One region of the Lysinibacillus sp. JNUCC 51 genome, then DNA from elsewhere that is predicted to be linked to it. Evidence: riboswitches for the same ligand, from Rfam matches in the RefSeq annotation. Region 1 holds a riboswitch; each other region holds the start of a gene.
The links. Region 1 has a riboswitch for cobalamin ahead of JNUCC51_RS01500 (ribonucleoside-diphosphate reductase subunit alpha). Riboswitches for the same ligand answer to the same signal wherever they lie in the genome.
Positions count from the first base shown of each region.

Region 2: another riboswitch for cobalamin. It lies ahead of cobT (nicotinate-nucleotide--dimethylbenzimidazole phosphoribosyltransferase); the one in region 1 lies ahead of JNUCC51_RS01500 (ribonucleoside-diphosphate reductase subunit alpha).
Region 3: another riboswitch for cobalamin. It lies ahead of nikA (nickel ABC transporter substrate-binding protein); the one in region 1 lies ahead of JNUCC51_RS01500 (ribonucleoside-diphosphate reductase subunit alpha).
Region 4: another riboswitch for cobalamin. It lies ahead of JNUCC51_RS13635 (ATP:cob(I)alamin adenosyltransferase); the one in region 1 lies ahead of JNUCC51_RS01500 (ribonucleoside-diphosphate reductase subunit alpha).

Region 1 is NZ_CP065545.1:247,685-252,136, forward strand. Features, by position in the region: gene JNUCC51_RS01500 (ribonucleoside-diphosphate reductase subunit alpha) at 1-1,876, opposite strand, end outside; cobalamin riboswitch at 2,037-2,224, opposite strand; gene JNUCC51_RS01505 (hypothetical protein) at 2,335-3,018, opposite strand; gene JNUCC51_RS01510 (ECF transporter S component) at 3,015-3,509, opposite strand; gene JNUCC51_RS01515 (bifunctional adenosylcobinamide kinase/adenosylcobinamide-phosphate guanylyltransferase) at 3,757-4,149, opposite strand; gene JNUCC51_RS01520 (histidine phosphatase family protein) at 4,098-4,452, opposite strand, start outside.
Region 2 is NZ_CP065545.1:1,095,111-1,099,562, reverse strand. Features, by position in the region: gene add (adenosine deaminase) at 1-104, opposite strand, end outside; purine riboswitch at 177-275, opposite strand; gene JNUCC51_RS05700 (YheC/YheD family protein) at 926-1,690, shown strand; cobalamin riboswitch at 1,902-2,077, shown strand; gene cobT (nicotinate-nucleotide--dimethylbenzimidazole phosphoribosyltransferase) at 2,192-3,247, shown strand; gene JNUCC51_RS05690 (trimeric intracellular cation channel family protein) at 3,348-3,953, opposite strand; gene JNUCC51_RS05685 (methionine gamma-lyase family protein) at 4,212-4,452, shown strand, end outside.
Region 3 is NZ_CP065545.1:5,001,530-5,005,981, forward strand. Features, by position in the region: gene nikB (nickel ABC transporter permease) at 1-536, opposite strand, end outside; gene nikA (nickel ABC transporter substrate-binding protein) at 608-2,227, opposite strand; cobalamin riboswitch at 2,370-2,561, opposite strand; gene JNUCC51_RS24205 (histidine phosphatase family protein) at 2,956-3,534, opposite strand; gene JNUCC51_RS24210 (M3 family oligoendopeptidase) at 3,772-4,452, opposite strand, start outside.
Region 4 is NZ_CP065545.1:2,808,808-2,813,259, reverse strand. Features, by position in the region: gene JNUCC51_RS13645 (tyrosine-protein phosphatase) at 1-426, opposite strand, end outside; gene JNUCC51_RS13640 (ABC transporter substrate-binding protein) at 702-1,667, opposite strand; gene JNUCC51_RS13635 (ATP:cob(I)alamin adenosyltransferase) at 1,669-2,211, opposite strand; cobalamin riboswitch at 2,414-2,620, opposite strand; gene JNUCC51_RS13630 (hypothetical protein) at 2,848-3,396, opposite strand; gene JNUCC51_RS13625 (C40 family peptidase) at 3,939-4,452, opposite strand, start outside.

The DNA of each region.
Region 1 (4,452 bases):
CCGCTAAAATAGATGTTGATGAGTTCGGTGCAACTGCCATAACATAGCCGTTACGCATACCTTTTTCTGCAACCGCCGCGCGTAATGTATTCCATTTATTGCTGTCATAGCCTCGTTTGTCAAAATATGCACCCGTATGCCAATCTGAGCCTTCAAACAATGGGTAAGCCCCTTTTTCACTTGCCAATTCGTTAGAAGCAAGAATCGTTAAATACGCAATTTCCTCATATAGCTTGTCCGCAAATTCTACAGCTTCCTCAGACTCCCATTGAATTTCTTTCAAAGCTAATAGGTGGTGCCAGCCAAATGTTCCAAGCCCAATACCACGGTAGCGTAAGTTCGTACGCTCTGCTTGTTTTACTGGAATTGTATTTAGAGCAATAACGTTATCTAGCATACGTACTTGAACTGGGATCAATCGTTCTAGAACACCAGCAGGTACAGCTCTACCTAAATTAATAGATGATAAGTTACATACAACGAAATCTCCAGGTTTGCGACGTGTTACGATAACATCATCTTCAAGGGTAATAGATTCAAATTCAGTCGCTGACATATTTTGGAAAATTTCTGTGCACAGGTTCGAGCTGTAAACCATCCCCTCATGCTTATTCGGATTCATACGATTTACTTCATCTCGATAGAACATAAACGGTACGCCTGTTTCAAGCTGTGAGCGCATAATACGCTTCATAATATCAATGGCCGGTACGACTTCACGACTTAATAATGGATTCGCGATACATTCCGCATATTTTGTTCGGAAAGAACCGTCACCCTTTTTCTCGTCGTAGAAATCCTCTAGTGAGTAGCCCATGACTTCTCGCACTTGATGGGGGTCAAATAAATGCCATTCCCCACGTGCCTCAACAGTTTCCATAAATAAATCTGGCAAGCACAGCCCTGTGAAAATATCATGGGCACGCAGACGCTCATCCCCATTGTTTAAGCGTAAATCTAAAAACGTAAAGACGTCTTTATGCCAAACATCTAGATAGACAGCAATAGCTCCTTGTCGTTGCCCAAGCTGATCGACTGAAACCGCTGTATTATTAAGCTGTTTAATCCATGGTAAAACACCACTTGATGCACCTTTAAAGCCTTTAATAGATGAGCCTCGGCTACGAATTTTGCCCATATAAACACCAATACCGCCGCCATACTTAGATAATGTTGCGACATCTGTATTCGTGTCATAAATACTTTGTAAACTATCATCTACTGTATCAATAAAGCAACTAGATAGCTGTCCATGTGTTTTACCTGCATTCGATAATGTTGGTGTGGCAACAGTCATATATAAATTACTCATTGCCCAGTAAGATTCACGTACTTTTTCTAAACGATTTTCTGTTTCATCTTGCATCAGAGTCATTGCAATAACCATCCATCGTTCCTGGGGTAGTTCCACTGGTGTTTTCGTGTAATCACGAACTACATAGCGGTCCATTAATGTTTTTAAGCCAATATACGTAAACAACTCATCTCGACTTGGATCTAAATAAGAAGCAAGTTCCTGTAGCTCCTGTTCACTATATTTTGTTGTTAAACTTTCATGATACAATCCAGCTTCTGTATAGTGTGCTAAATGTTCTGGGAAAACCTTATAAACATCCTTCACTGAAACTTCACGACGCATTGCAAATTGATCATATAGTTTTTCTAAATAAATTTGAGCTGCGACAAATGTCCAGTATGGCTCCTCCTCATCAATTAAGCTAAGCGTTTGTAAAATCATCGCATCTGCCCATGCTTCAAATGTGGCATTGTCGTTTTTTCGTAGCCATCGATCCGATAACCTTACAAAACTTTCGAGTTCATCCTCCGTGTAACTTTTTTTGAGCTTAGCAATTTGCTGTTCGATTTGAATTGTCATGTACCATTCTCTCCCTTTCCTTCTCCAGCAACACAAAAAACGATCACGCAACATCTATCGGTTACGTGATCGCTGTAAAATCGGAAATGGAAATGAAGGACATGCACACAAAGAAGTGACAAATCTTTCGCCTCCACTTCTCAATCCCCGAAGAATGTGTTGCTGTCTTGAACAACTCGGCAGGTCTCCTGGCTCATGCTTCCTCCAAATGATAGCCTTCCCGTTCTTCACAGTGGCCTATTCATCATTTGTCAGCATTTACAGTTGCGGGGACAGCTTCGGCTTAAGATGACTCTTTCTCCGAATTCCCTTTTAAACCATATTGGTACCGCTTGTCCAAAATACTATATATTGTGTTTTGATTCCTAAACAAATCTAACATATTGTGTTTATTGTTGCAATAGGCGTTTTGCCCCTTGCAAGTTGTAAAGTGCTACTTTTTCTCGAAGCAAGCCCAATTACAATGCAGTTTTACGTAGTTTTTCAAAATTTCTTGGAAAAATTTTTTGTGCTATCTGCTCTTTTTCTGGCAGAATTCCTAGTAAAACTACTGCACATGGACCAGCTGTCTTTTCGACATCTAATGAACTTTTGACCTGTTGTTTGCCAAAAAGCCGAGTAAATTCGGCTTTTAGACCTTTTGATCCAACTGGCCATACTTGCTGCACTATTCCCTCTTTCCACGCCTCAAAAATAGGCTGGAGCTTTGCAACATCTTCCGGCTGTGCAAGGACTTCATTGCCTACAAGCGGTAGTCCATAGGTGTACCAACTAAGCTGTTCATGTTGAGTTGCTGTGCGTTTTTGCTGCTCACCAAGCATCGTTATAGACAACCCTGATTGTAAAGTGGGCATATTGGACTCTGTACTACCGTCTATTAGCGGACAACTTAGTCCAGCTTCATCAAAAACCTGCTGAATACCAGCAACATAGCTAGACCATGCAGCATCCCCTGAAAAATTAGCGAGTAAAATATGGCTTGGTAAAGCATTTGCAGCAAGCTGCTCTAAAAAAGTAACACGTGCAGTGAAATAAGCTGTAAGTTTGTTTGAAGCAGACACAACATCTTGTGGCTTTTCGCCAATTGCCGCGGCATTATCTGTCGTAGCAATGAGCTCACCGACTTTTATTGCATTTCTCAATGTACTCGACCTTCCTTACGCACAAACACCTTAGAGAGAATTGGCATCACAACCGCAACAATCACTAGATTTACGAGTGTTGCCAAAGGAAGACTAGTCAGTGACGTCCAGTAAAATGCCGGACTAATGATAAAGTAAAATGGTAAAGGTGCCACAACACCATTTAAAATAAATGCTACTGGCCATTTCCAAAAATGCATTCCTTTTTTATGCATAACCCCAAAGATCCATACAACAATAAACATTTCTACTGCGATAATAATATGTAGTGGCCCTAATGGGAAGCCAGTAGTTAAGGCTGAGATAAAATGCCCAATTACTCCCGCAATCCCAGCTAATACTGGAGATAAAAAGACAACGCTCAAAAATGCAGGTGCAGAGTCAAGCGCTGCAGTTGAAATAAATGTTGGAATTTTAATGACTGCACCAACTGCACAAATTGCTGCTACCATGGCAGTGAGCGTCAACTTCATCAATCTTTGTCGATCCATTCCATTTCCTCTTTTCTTTAATATTAGCTATTGATTATAACGTGTAGTTGATTTCCGTTCCGGCTGGGTGCTTTCCTGAGGGCGTCCGATGAGCCGCTTTGCTCGCTCCAGGGTCTCATCTGTAACGCTGATTCCCAAGGAGTCACCCAGCCTCCACTCCAATCAACTAATATACATAGCATAGATTTTAACAATCATCAAACCATACATTATGAATGAAAAGCCTTCTAAATTTTTCAAATATATATCATTTGATTTGTTCCCCAATACCGTACCAAATGCGTACCACTTGTTCGGCTTCAGAGAACAATGCCTGGTACAATCGCCCACATGTATCGCGTAATAATCGTGCCTGCTTTTCCATCGGCACAACTCCACGTCCCATATCGGTCACAATTATATACAGTGCACAATTTTCTTCAAGAGTCTTTAGTCTTGTCAAAATGGCTCTAACAAGAGATTCATCATCCTCAAGATCTTGTGTCACGAGCCACTTCTCTATGTTTTTAATAATTAGTACATCACAGGTAGGAGTGCCATCAGGTAGATCGCCATCTACTAGCTCAACTTTTTGTCCTGCAAGTAATTTCATGACAAAGTCGGTTTTTCCATTATAGGCTCCTCCGATAAAGACATGCATCTCGCTCCCTCCTCCCAAGCCTTTCTTGTAAACATTAAAGAAAACATTTTATCATGCGGTGTTTGATACGACCAAAAAGTTTGCTCAGTTGGTGCAAATGCAACAAGAAGAGCTCGAATTACTCCTCCATGGACAACGAGATGATAAACATCTTCGTCTTTCGGTAATGCCGTGAACCCTTCAATGACACGCGCACTAAATGCATCAAAGCCTTCCCCCTTTGGAGGTGGAGACTGTAGAGGATCATCTAACCATGCACAATAACGACTATCTGATTTTAAGTCTTCATATGTGTGCCCTTCA
Region 2 (4,452 bases), 850 kb from region 1:
AACTGAATGCCTTCCTTCAGTGCAATATCGATAATAGTTTCAGCCCTAAGGCTTCCATCCAAATGACAGTGTAGTTCAATTTTTGGCAATGTTAAAAAGTTCATTTTTGACCTCCTGAAATAAATTATTAGATTTAAAATACAAAAAAATTCCTGATCACAAAGAAAATACAAGTTTTGTACTTGTACTTTCTTCGTAATCAGGAATTTCGGTTCCTGGTAGAGACCCCCAAACCATATTATTGGGGTTATACGGAAATATTATTGAATTCATTTATGATTTTTAATAGGATAATAAAAAAATTTCGGATTGTCAACATGGTCCCTACCTTTATCAACAAAACTGCTTCGTTCGTTTAAGTACATTTCTTCAAATAGTTATTTGTTGTTATTAAGAGGAAAAGGTCCTTTTGAGTTTATATTTTGGAGTACCGAATGTCAACATTCATTATTATCCCTTACACCTAATGATCCTTATATCGATAGACCACTCGCCCAAATCCCTTTAAAACCGACTTCCTCTACAACTTTTGCGGAAAGAACGTTATGGATTTCATTAAAAATTCAAGTCTGTCTGAATATATTTTTTAAAAAAAATTCGTCCTTTTTTCAATATCTCCCATCTCCATACTCGACATGTCTATATAACTAAAAGTAATGATTAGTGGGGCAAATATATTAGAAACTAATGATTTTGAAATCAATAAAATGGATGTATTGAGAACAATCATAATAATACTTTTCTAGTGTAGTAGATTTATTATGACTCTAACAGAAAAATAGGAGATATTAGTCACGTTACCAAGTCTCACCCACCCACGCAAGATAAATCTATCTACATACAATAAAGTAACCTCCATAAGTGGAGAGGACTACACTATCAATACAAAAGAAATAAAAATATCTAATTAAATGAGGTGAGTTTATTGAAAAACGGACTTGGAAAATGGGAACAATTCTTACTTTTAAAACAAAATCCTTTAACAACTAACTGCATGCCAGAATCAAAACTTTACAGTCTAGAAAACCTAATCTATTTATTAAATAAGTATGAGTATATTTATGTGAAACATAATAGCACTGGACAAGGAAGAGCAATGTATAAAGTCTACAAAAGAAAAGATGGACACTATTGTTTTAACGGATTTACCATGCAAGGTGAAGAAATAAGTAAATGTGTAGCAGCAATTGAGGATTTCCACCAAGTTCTACATCCATATGAGAAACACGGTAGATTAAGCGGAATTTATATTATACAGGAGGGGGTCAAAAGTCTAACCCCTGATGGGGATTCAATATCCATTCGTGTTCATGTTCAAAATCTAAAGGGAAAATGGGTAATTGGAGGAATTTACGGAAGGCTTGCAACTGAGGATCATGGGATTGTCAATTCAAATCGGGGTTCTCAAGCAATATCGATTGAAGAATTATTATCAGGTTATTTGATGATGGATAATACAAAGAAAGATCAAACAATAGACACTCTAAAAGAAGAATCAATTTTAGCATCTGAAGTAATATCATCCCACTTTCCTAATAGAGAATATGGCATTGATTTTGGAATAAATCTTGAAGGAAAACCTATATTATTTGAAGTAAATACAACGCCAAGCATACGTAGTTTTGCCAAAGTTGATAGAGCGATCTGGAAGAATATTGTTGAGATTAGGAAAATGCAAAATGAAGGTTAAGTTTGAAATGTAGTTATTTTTCATGTTAGTCAATTGCAAGCCCTCAGGAACCTGAATATGCGTACATTAGTTTATTTGGTTATTCGAAGTGTTAAAAGATTCTTTTGATTCACTCTTTTGGAGCAAATGCCAGCGAAGGAAAATTCCTGGAGCATTTTTCCGTTTAATCTAATATATTGACACAAAAATCACTTTGTCGTAGATTTAAAGTAATTGCATAAAAGCATTAGGTGCCCACTGCGGGAGAATAGGGAATAAAGTGAAAAGCTTTAGCGGTCCCACCACTGTAAAAGAGAGTTTCATAGAGAATGCCACTAGCATAGTCTGGGAAGGTTCTATGAAATGTTGAAATTGAGCCAGGAGACCTGCCTAACTGCTTCGGTTATATAGACGATGGAAAAGTCTGTAGTTTATTTGTTATGGAATAAACTACAGGCTTTTTATTTTTTTCTCTAAATCATTCTTCGAGTAACAAGGGCAAAAAAGAAAGGGGAAATTTTCATGCAATTATTACAACAGACGATTCAAAACATTCAAAGTGCTGACCACAAAATGATGGAGCAGGCAAGAGAACGCATAGATGCACTTTGCAAGCCTCCTGGAAGCTTGGGAAGACTAGAGACCCTTGCTGTACAACTATCAGGGATTACAGGAGAACTATTTCCTGAGATTGATAAAAAAGCGATTATTGTCTGTGCCGCAGATCATGGTGTTTGTGATGAAGGGGTGACATCTAATCCACAAAATGTGACGGTCTTTCAAACATTAAATTTTCCAAGAGGAGGGACTGGTGTTTGTGCTGTAGCGAAAATAACAAATGCAAAAATTGTCACGGTAGACGTTGGCGTAAAAGAGGATATTCCGCATGATGCTGGGGTCATCATAAAAAAGATTAAATATGGAACGGACAATATGGCGAAAGGTCCTGCTATGACACGGGAAGAAGCCATTCAATCCATTGAAGTAGGAATTGAAGTAGCTACGGAAGAAATAAACAAGGGGATAAATGTACTCGGGACGGGTGAAATGGGCATTGGAAATACAACACCGAGTGCTGCAATATTATCGGTTCTTCGCGAATGTCATCCCAATGAAGTGACAGGCTTCGGTGCAGGTGTTGGGCCAGGGGGGATAGCACATAAAGTAGAAGTCATTCACAATGCTATTACATTAAACAAACCAAATCGTCATGATGCTATTGATATTCTTGCAAAAGTTGGTGGATTAGAAATAGGCGCTATGGCTGGAGTGATACTTGCCGCAGCTGCGCATCGCAAGCCTGTTGTTATTGATGGCTTTATTTCTACCATTGCTGCTCTTATTGCATACGAACTTGAACCAAACGTAAAAGACTATATAGTTCCTTCACATGCCTCTGAAGAACCAGGTGCAAAAATTGCCGCTGAAATGCTCGGAATTGAACCGATGCTGCAAATGAATATGCGATTAGGTGAAGGCTCAGGTGCAGCATTAGCCTTTCCTATTTTAGATGCAGCATGCTCTATGATGAAAAACATGGCTACATTAGAGGAATCTATGTTGCTGTTGAAAAAGTAACTTTAGTCGCTGCCGTGGATGCACGGTGTTTGTGATAAACAAGAAATTAAATAACAAGCCCAAATATCAGATTTGGGCTTGTTATTATGTAGCAGTATAGCTATGCTCGATTCAACTTCCGTAACGGTAAACGCCATTTCTTCATATATGAAAGTATTCTTAGTACTGTGATCACACCAAATAATACATATAAAAAGATATCCCCTGAGAATTGTTGAAGTCCGATAATAAGCCCGGCTAATGCTGCCCAAACGCCATAGACTTCATCACGAAGAACTAACGGTTGTCGTCTAGCTAACAAATCGCGAACAATTCCACCACCTGACCCTGTTAAGACAGCAGCTACAATAACGGCACTAATAGGCATGTCGAGCTTCACAGCATAGAGAGCACCTTGAATCGCAAATGCCGATAATCCAATAGCATCGGTGAAATTGCCCCAGCGATGCCGGTGCTGAATGAGTCGATGTGGAAATAAGAAAAAAATTGTAATGGCTGCAATGGCGATTTGGAACATCATGTCCTGACCCCACAGTGTTGTTACAGGTAAACCTATGAGTAGATTCCGTATAGCTCCACCACCAAAAGCAGTTACGATACCGAGTATATATACACCGAATAAATCGTATTCTTCCTCCATCGCAATTATTGCCCCGGAAATAGCGAAGGCAATTGTTCCAATGATGCTAAAAAACTCCCAAGCCAACCTTTTCACCCCTTATCTGAATAAATCATTTCTTGTTGTAGATTACATATTAGAAAGCATCGACTTGCGATTTAGAATTATCAGATATCAAATATCTTATTATAGCAGAATTAAATAGATTAAGTTCGTTATTTAGTTTAACGCCAAATGAAAATTTGAAACAAGAAGAATACCCGCGCTTTCAAAAGCAAGCTTTGCAGGCAAGCTCACAAATTGTTAAGATAAGATTTGAACAAATGTGAAATGGAGAATAACATAATGACTTTTACAACCAATTTATCAGAAGAAACACTAGCGTTAGCTGCTAAAATAGAAGAAAAGGTACGCCCTTTTCATGCAAAGGTAGAAGATATGGCGTTCTTCAATCAACAAAAAGTGCTTGCTGCATTCCGAAAGCATCAAGTTAGTGATTATCATCTGCACCCGTCTAATGGTTATGGCTATGATGATGAGGGGCGTGACAATCTAGAACGAGTGTATGCAGAGGTCTTTGGAGCGG
Region 3 (4,452 bases), 370 kb from region 1:
TGAGCTAGTGTACCTTTCCCATTTGTCGGGAAGATTCCTAATTTCAAGCTAAATAAATATAATAGTAAAAAACCTAACCAAAATGTTGGAATCGATACACTCATGACCGTAAATAGTCTAATTACTTTATCGATGATGGAATGCTTATACAATGCACTTATTATTCCTAATGGCATACTTATTCCTAAAATCAAGACAAATGCAGCAACTGCTAATTCAATGGTTGCGGGTATTTTAGCGAATAGCTCATGTGCTACAGGTAATTTACTTACAAAAGATGTACCAAAATCTAAATGCAAAACGCCTTTTATCCATAGCAAATATTGAATAAAAAAAGGTTTGTCTGTTCCAAGTTCTTCTCGTAAAGTTTGAATGGCTTCTGCTGTTGGTGCAACTCTTGCTAATCTAAGAATGACCTCAGCAGGTTCTACTGGGACGAAACGAATAAATACAAAGGTCAGGATGGATACACCCAATAGTACAAACGGTAATGTTAAAATTCTTTTTAAACAAAACATCCATGTCGATTCATACATGCTGTCACTTCCTAATCAATCCTATGATAAAGAGAGAGTTGTCTTTTATCGACATACTCTCTCTTTTACAGTTATTTTTCTTTCTCCATTTGTGCAAATGGAATATCGTATTCAGATGCACGTGGAGCAAAATCCTTCATATATGGCTGATAAATCACGCTATTAGTTTCGTAAGATATAGGATAGAATAGTGCTTGGTCATGGAACATGGTTAAAATATCCGTATAAAGTTGCACTCTCTCTTTTTCATCTGTACCTACTAATAATTGATGAATTTTGTTATCGATTTCTTTGGCATTTGGTAAGCCTAATTTCGCTTCATAGACACCATTAGCGTTTGGTGTAGCTGATTCATTAGCAAAGCTATGTGGATCTGTTGGTGGTCCATTTGTACGCCAGAAATTAATATCGACTTGATTATCCATTAATTTTTGAAGACCCACCATCACATCTGCGCCTTCTAAATTCAACTGTACCCCTATTTTTGCTAGTTCACCTTGCATGAGTTCCGCCATTGGTTTTTGAATCGCATCTGTTGCAATGTAGATTAAATCTAATGTTAGTGGTTGTCCGTCTTTAGAGCGAATTTTTTCACCCTTTTGTAGCGTCCATCCCGCTTCATCAAGAAATTGCTGCGCTTTTTTCGGATTATATAAAATTGGAGCTAAATCAATATTGGCATATGGTATAGCATCCCAAAATAGTGTATGGGCAACTTTTTCTGTACCATGTGTAATACTGTCAACCATTTGCTCCTTATTGATTGCATATTGAATCGCTTGACGTACCTTTAATTCTGCCAATGGTCCAGACTGTGTATTAAAAAGCAGCGCTCGCGTAGACAAAGGTTCAGACGTAGCGGTTTTATATTTTCCACTATCTTTTAAATACGTATAGTTATCTAAACTAATGATGCCACGACCATATATTAAATCTAATTCTTCGTTTTCAAATGCTAACGAAATAGATTCTGAATCAGGAATAATTTTTACTTTTATTTTATCTACAAGAGGTTTTTCACCCCAGTAGTTTTCGTTTCGACTAAATAAAGCATATTCATCCTTTTTGTATTCTGTTAATACCCATGGGCCTGTCCCAATTGGTGCTTTGATTGAATCTTGTGTCGTATCACCTTTAGGGAATCCATTTTCCCCTAAAAAACGGAACGGTCTTACGAAGGCAAGTTCGTTTAATACAGGGTAATAGGGTTCATCCAATTGCAAACGAATTGTAAAGTCATCCACTTTCACAACGTCTTTAATATGATTGACCATGCCCATCCAAGAATGCATATCACGATTAGCTAAAACTGCATTAAAGTTACGAATCACATTGTCTGCATTAAAAGCCGTTCCATCAGAATACTTAACATCTTTTCTCAAATGGAAAACATAAGAGGTTTTATCCTCTGAGATGTCCCAACTTTCCGCTAGTTTCGGCGTAATTGTTCCGTCATCGTTATATTCAACCAATGATTCATAGACCATTGCTTGTGCTGTCATTTGATTTGGTAAATATGTATGGGGATTTAATGGACCTACATCTAATGGCCACCCAATCGTTATCATTTTTTCGTCTGTCTGTTGTTTCGATGCTGTCTCTCCCTTTTCATGATCAGTGCTTGTACAGCCAGTGAGTAAACTGAAGATCAAAACAAGCATGAAAGGAAGTAAATACTTAGTCAATCTCATTTTCTGTCTCCTATCGTTGTTTGCGGTGCACGAATCTACTTATTAAAAGAAGGCATAAAAAAAACCTTATTTCAAAAGAATAAGGACAGAATAACTTACTATGAGTAAACTCCCATCCATCTCCCTATCTTTCGTAGATCATCAATGAATCTCTTTACAAGCAGGCATTCTGGCTCATGAATCATGATTTTGCTTCACCTTCCCAAGTAATCACTCAGTGGTAATCGAAACAAAACTCCTCATTTACAGCTGCGGGACAGCATGGGATTTACACCCATTTTCCTTTTAATTGAATGAAAGTTATCTCACTCAAACTTGTAATGATTGCTATGAAATTAGTATTAAACATAACATGCTCTAATGTTCGCGTCAATTTTATTTTCTGAATATAATAAAATTCACAAAATAAATAATGACTAACATAACAAGGCCAGGAGCTTAAACCTGGCCTTGTTTGACTTCAGCTTTCTTCAATGAAAACAGAATATAGATCTTTATCAATTTCATGGGAATCTTCTATAACCCACGAGGTTTCGGTTAAAATTCGCTGCAACCCCTCCAGCCCTAGATATCGGATTTGCACGCCAATAAACTCTGTAAAACCTAGGTATCATGGATTTACATTCGCCCGGTCGAAAATTAATGAACCCGTGACCCTTTTTATCAAACTTTATTCCCTGCGCCATTTCTCAATAATAGCTCCTGTTTTCATTACAATGTAATAGTTATTAGTCAACATTAATTTGAAACCATCCTGTTTCATCAGGAAAGTCCCTTCTGGATAACGTTTGGCCAGAAATCAATTGACGATATGAAGTGATAGTACCATCGTGTGAAACTATAAAAATCTTATCTTTTTTCAATAACTTCAAATTTGCAATAAATTGTTGTGCAATGTTATTGAAATCACTATCTGGCATAGTATTTATACCATCTGACCACAAATCAGGAGGCACATTCATATCGATTTCTAGATTCGGATAATCCTTTTTGATTGTTTCTAAATTAATGATTTTATCACAAGGCAATGTTTTTCCATTTGGGTGGAAAGGAAATATTCGTGGGGAAACAAATGGGCTTACTATCTTACGACAATCAACATGCGAAGTCCAAATTAGTGCAGTTTCCAGCGTTCTTTTAAGAGGACTAATAAATATAATATCTTCTTCCGTTAAGGTGAACTTTTTCCTTAACAACTTCGCTTGACTTATTCCTAATGCTGTTAATGAAGGATTATTTACTTGCAAGCTATTTGGAAAAGCTAGTGTGTGTTCACCTTGGCCATGACGAATAAATATCAATTCCACTTTATCACCACTCTTCTTAACAAATAAAATGCCGTTAGATTGATCAAAATAGCGTATTCTTTTTGATTACACCTCACAGACCAGGCAGCGTTATTTATCTCGAAATTTAATCTTTAATATACTATGAACACCAGTACCATCGAGATAATGTTTTCACCATATTCAATAAGTCCACCAGGAAAGTCTACTTACTAATGAAGGTGGTTTATTTTCTTTATCATTAAGGTTTCGTTATCTTTAAATAATGTTACACTCACTACTTAATTTGATAAATTCATCCACATCTTTAATGCATAATTCAATTCCTTTTATCCAAAATGCTTCCGAAGTGATATCTTCACCTAAATGTTTCATCACTAAATCTTCTGTGCACATACTCCCTGAATCGCGAAGCAAATTCAAATAACATCTTTCGAATTCTTTACCTTTTTCTTTTGCCTTTGCAAATAAACTCAATGCAAACAAATATCCGAATGAATATGGAAAATTATAAAAAGGAGATTGTGTAATATAATAATGTGGTGTCCATATCCATGAATGCAGTGAAGGATTATCAAGAGAACCATCATATCCTTCATCTATTGCTTCTTGCATAATTTCGTTTAAGCGTGAAGATGAAACAATTCCTTCTTTACGTTCTTCATAAAATTTCATTTCAAATAAAAACCTAGAATGAATATTCATGAAATTCATGACACTACGCTTTAATTTCTCATCAAGTAAAAATAATTTTTCGTTAGTAGATTTAGCTTTTTGCATTGCTGCATCTAATATAATCATCTCTGAAAACGTTGAAGCAGTTTCAGCAACGCTCATTGGATATTGTTTATTCACTCCATTAATAGATTTCATTGCATCGTTATGGAAGGCATGTCCTAATTCATGAGCAAGTGTTAAAACATCAGTAATTGTACCGCC
Region 4 (4,452 bases), 2.6 Mb from region 1:
CCCTAAATTTTCAGGATGTTGAATCGTTGCCATTAACTTTTTAAACGAGCCATTATTAAAAGGCATTTGTGCATAAAAGTCTCGGAACATCTCTGGGCTTACAACCTTATAAAAATCTTTTCCACCAGTGTTTGTAGGCATCTCAAAAGCATGATTCCCCTTTGCCGGTATTTGAATATACTTGGCATACGGAAATACCGGATTAGGATTATTTTGAGCCTCGTGGTTGTCTCGATAATCAAAAATTGTTTTCACACCTAGCGTTTCAAATAGCTCCTTATCCGCTTTCGTCATTTTACCAAGTGCTGCTGAACGATAAATCAAACCATGCTTAACAGCACGCCCATCTCTCGACTTGTATCCACCCATATCACGAAAATTATGAACTGCTTCAAACGGAACAATCTTTATATCAAACTGTTTCACTCACTGCACCTCTCTCTATTAGCAAGCATTCTTATCTCTATTTTATAGAACAATTCGATATAATACCAATTTTCGCACTAGGAAATGTCATACAGTACTTAGAGCAATCAGGCGATTTATTTGAGCGCTTCTTTATCGAAGCGGAGTAGTTATCCACCTTATCCAATCAAATATGCCTCGGCATATTTGCGTCCAGAGTCGGCTTTGCATTTTCATAAAGAAGTTAAAAAGCTGCCCATAAAGGACAGCTTCAAAATACTTTTTTTCAATATAGACTATTTAAATAACTCAGGGTATGCTGCTTTTGCTATTAACTCAACAGCTTCGCCAATACGTGGACCAGGACGGTTTGAAATATCAGTATCAATATAGTAAACTTCTTTATCTTTAATAGCAGTCATTGAATTCCATCCATCACGAGAAAGGATTTCTGCCGCCGGGTCTTTCATATAGTCTACTGTTGTTAAAATGACATCTGGGTTTTTCGCAATGACATCTTCCTCCGATACCTTCGCCCAGCTTTGGAGGTCAGCAAAAACATTGTTCACATTTGCAGCATTTAAAATCTCTTGCTGGAATGTACCAGAACCAGCTGTATAAATGTCTGGCTTTGGACTAATTTCTAAATAGATATTTTTTGGTTCTTTCACATCTTTAACTTTCGCTTGGACATCTGCAATTTTACCTTTAATATCTTCATTTAACTTGTCGCCCTTATCTTTGATTCCCATAACCGTTGCGATTTGTTGGATATCCCCGTAAACATCATCAAATGATTTAGCTGATTGAATAGCAAACACTTTAATACCAGAATCTTCGAGACCTTTTAATGCATTTAAATTTTCATCATCTTTGACACCAGTTGTATAGGCAATAACGACATCTGGCTTTAACGCTAAAATACGCTCACTGTTGAATTTTGTAGAATCAGAAACACGCTCAATTTTTTGCGCTTCTTCTGGATACGAATCATACTTAGTTGCACCAACGATTTTATCACCAACACCTAGAGAAAATAAAATTTCTGTATTACTCGGTTGTAATGAAACAATAGTTTTAGGTACAGCAGCAAACTCTACTTCTACACCACGGTCATCCTTAACTTTATAGCTAGTTTTCTCAACTTGTTGATCTTCCTTAGAAACAGTCTCTTTATTTGTATCCTCTTTCGTGCCACAGCCAACTAATACGAGTGCCAGCATCAACACAGAAAGCCATTGTAGTTTGAACATTTTCTTCATTTCATTGATTCTCCTTTTTCTTCTTCATCGGGTACGACTTACTAATAAACGGTATTTCAGCAATACCAGCATACTGATTCATATAGACAGCCATTACAAAAAATACATTGGCTAGCAATCCTAAATAATCAAAGAGAATAGCTGGTACTTCGCGTTCTTCAGATACTTTGTGCAAAACACGGTATGATTTTTTCGCCTCACTACGACATAAATGCAATGCAGAAGCTGCCTCTGTTCCTTGAGGTAATACAAAGTTTTGTATTTCCTCTTTAACATGACTAACATAGAAATCATAGCGATCACTAAGCCAAGTCAAATCATCTTCGGTTACAGCTAATTTGCCTCGGACTGAGCCATTTACATGGTAAGCCATTGGTAAAATGGCTAGTAAATCATCTGCTACTACCTCTACCGTCTCCTTTTTTACCGCCGCCAAAGCGACCCCAATATGTGTTGTAAGGCTATCCGTTCGAATTTCAAAATCAACTGTTGATGCCTTTTCACGCATAAATGGATAACAAGAATAACGCGCATCTTTTTTCAAATCTAAGTCCCCGCTTTCCTTCGTGAAAAATTCTTACTTCATTCACACCCTTCCTAGGATTTCTTCAGGTAAATTATAAGTGTACATAAAAAAACGCTGTTCCCACTCATAAGGAAACAACGAAAATAACATAAATAGTGTCGTAGCAGACACGATATAGCCTATGTAATTGCCGCATATTCTCCTAGCTTCCGAAGAGTTATCATACGTTCAAACAAAGGTCGGTCTCCTGGCTTGTACAGTTCACAACATTCAATCACATTGTGAGTCATAAAAAACCTGCCCATCAGACAATTCGACAGTGGTATATCTTTATGAGTCCTGTACTTACAGTTGCGGAAACAGCTTCGGTTTTTCACCGAATTCCCGATTATGCTATAGTTCAGCACCCTTATTCTGCAAGAATTATTCACTTGTTAAGCAGTTTAACATAGATTAATAGGAAAAAATAGCTGTGGAATTAGAATAAACAAATACGTTGGATAAAAATCAAGCAGGTATTACCTTATGCACTCGGGTGATCTCATTGCCCACAAGGGTATTTCTCATGCTTGTGTAGGGATTTCTTATACTTTTAGATTGATGTTATAAAGGCTATCTCTCACCGAGAGAATTTGCGCAAAAAAACAGCTTTTTTTAACGGATGGCATTCTTATATTTCTTTTTGTATTTAACATCTTCTTCTTCTTCAATTAAACGCCGTGCAATCTCTAGTAGTTTCGGGTCTTTCGTTGCATCGAATAGCTTTTTAAAAGATACAATAATATCATAGCGAATCAACTTCGGGTGCTTTTCGTCTAAGCATATTTGAAATCTTTTCGCCAAATATGATACGACTAAATCTCTTTGTACCTGCCCTGCTAAACCTATTCTCCAAATTGCCTGCAAAGTACGCCTTGCAGTTTCTGTTTTTTCATCATACGTTACTGCCCAAATCTTTAAAAAGTCCTCTAATACTCTTTCTTCAGGATCACTTTTTGCAGCCAACGCGCATAAAAATTGTGCAGCACTTGCACGCACATGTCCATTTTTGTATGTAAGAGCCTGAACAAGTTGTTCCCAAACTGAATATGTCCAATCAACTGGTTCCTGCATAATTTTCATCAGTTCTTCGTATGATTTGTATTGCATATCACGGTCACGCTCTGTTAAATTACTAAAAAGTTGCAAAATCTCTTTTTCCATGATTCATCCCTACCTTTATTGTTTCAGAACGTAAAAAAATGGCGAACTTATAGGTGTTGTCTTAATTTATATAGTTGGTTACTTTACTACTATTAAATTAAAGTCACAAATAACTTTATTTCCAACAAAGATCCCTAATTGTATATCTCAAAATTATCAGAAATGAGGATCACTATGCAAGGAAACATTTCTTTCGACTATTAAAGACAAATTTTACGTGTTAGCTTTATGATTGGAATTGACAAGGAAAATACGCCATAATGACGACAATCATTTTATAAATAAATGTTGTGATCCCTTTCCTCGGCTCCACTTTAGTAAACGGGACTATAATAGTAAATATATCCACCTGTGTAAATTTATTCATCACAGATGTTATTTTACTCATTATTCACCGAGTAGTCGAGCCTAAATTAATAGATAACTATAGATTGGTTTACTCGGAGGATCTTAAATACCATCAAAAAAAAAGTCATCTTTGTAATTTTTCTTTTACAAAGATGACTTTTTTGCTATTTAAATCGTCTATATAATAGTAAGGCTTACTGAATACGACCGAAGCCTACTAAATATTGATTCCACCAATCAAGTGATTCAATGACAACACCTTTATTTTGAGCGTCGATCATCATGTTGTTTCCTAAGTAAATACCTACATGCGCTACGCCTGAACCATAGCTGAAGAATACTAGGTCACCTACACGTGCTTCACTTGCTGAAATACGTTGTGTCGCTAAATATTGTTGTGATGCTGTACGTGGTAAAGATACGCCTGCTTGTTTGTAAGACCATTGTACAAGACCTGAACAGTCAAATCCTGTTGATGGGTTACTGCCACCCCAAACATAGCTACGTCCTAAGAATTGCTTTGCAGTTGAAATTGCATCTCCTGAAGATGCAGTACCTGAACCAGAACCAACAACTACTTTTTGTGGTGAATTTACATCGTTCGCTTTGCTGCTGTTAGCGTTGCTATTGTTATCGTTACTATTATTATTGTTATCGTTGTTGTTTGTTGCTTGTACTACTGGAGTAGTTGCTTGAAGTGCACGTAAA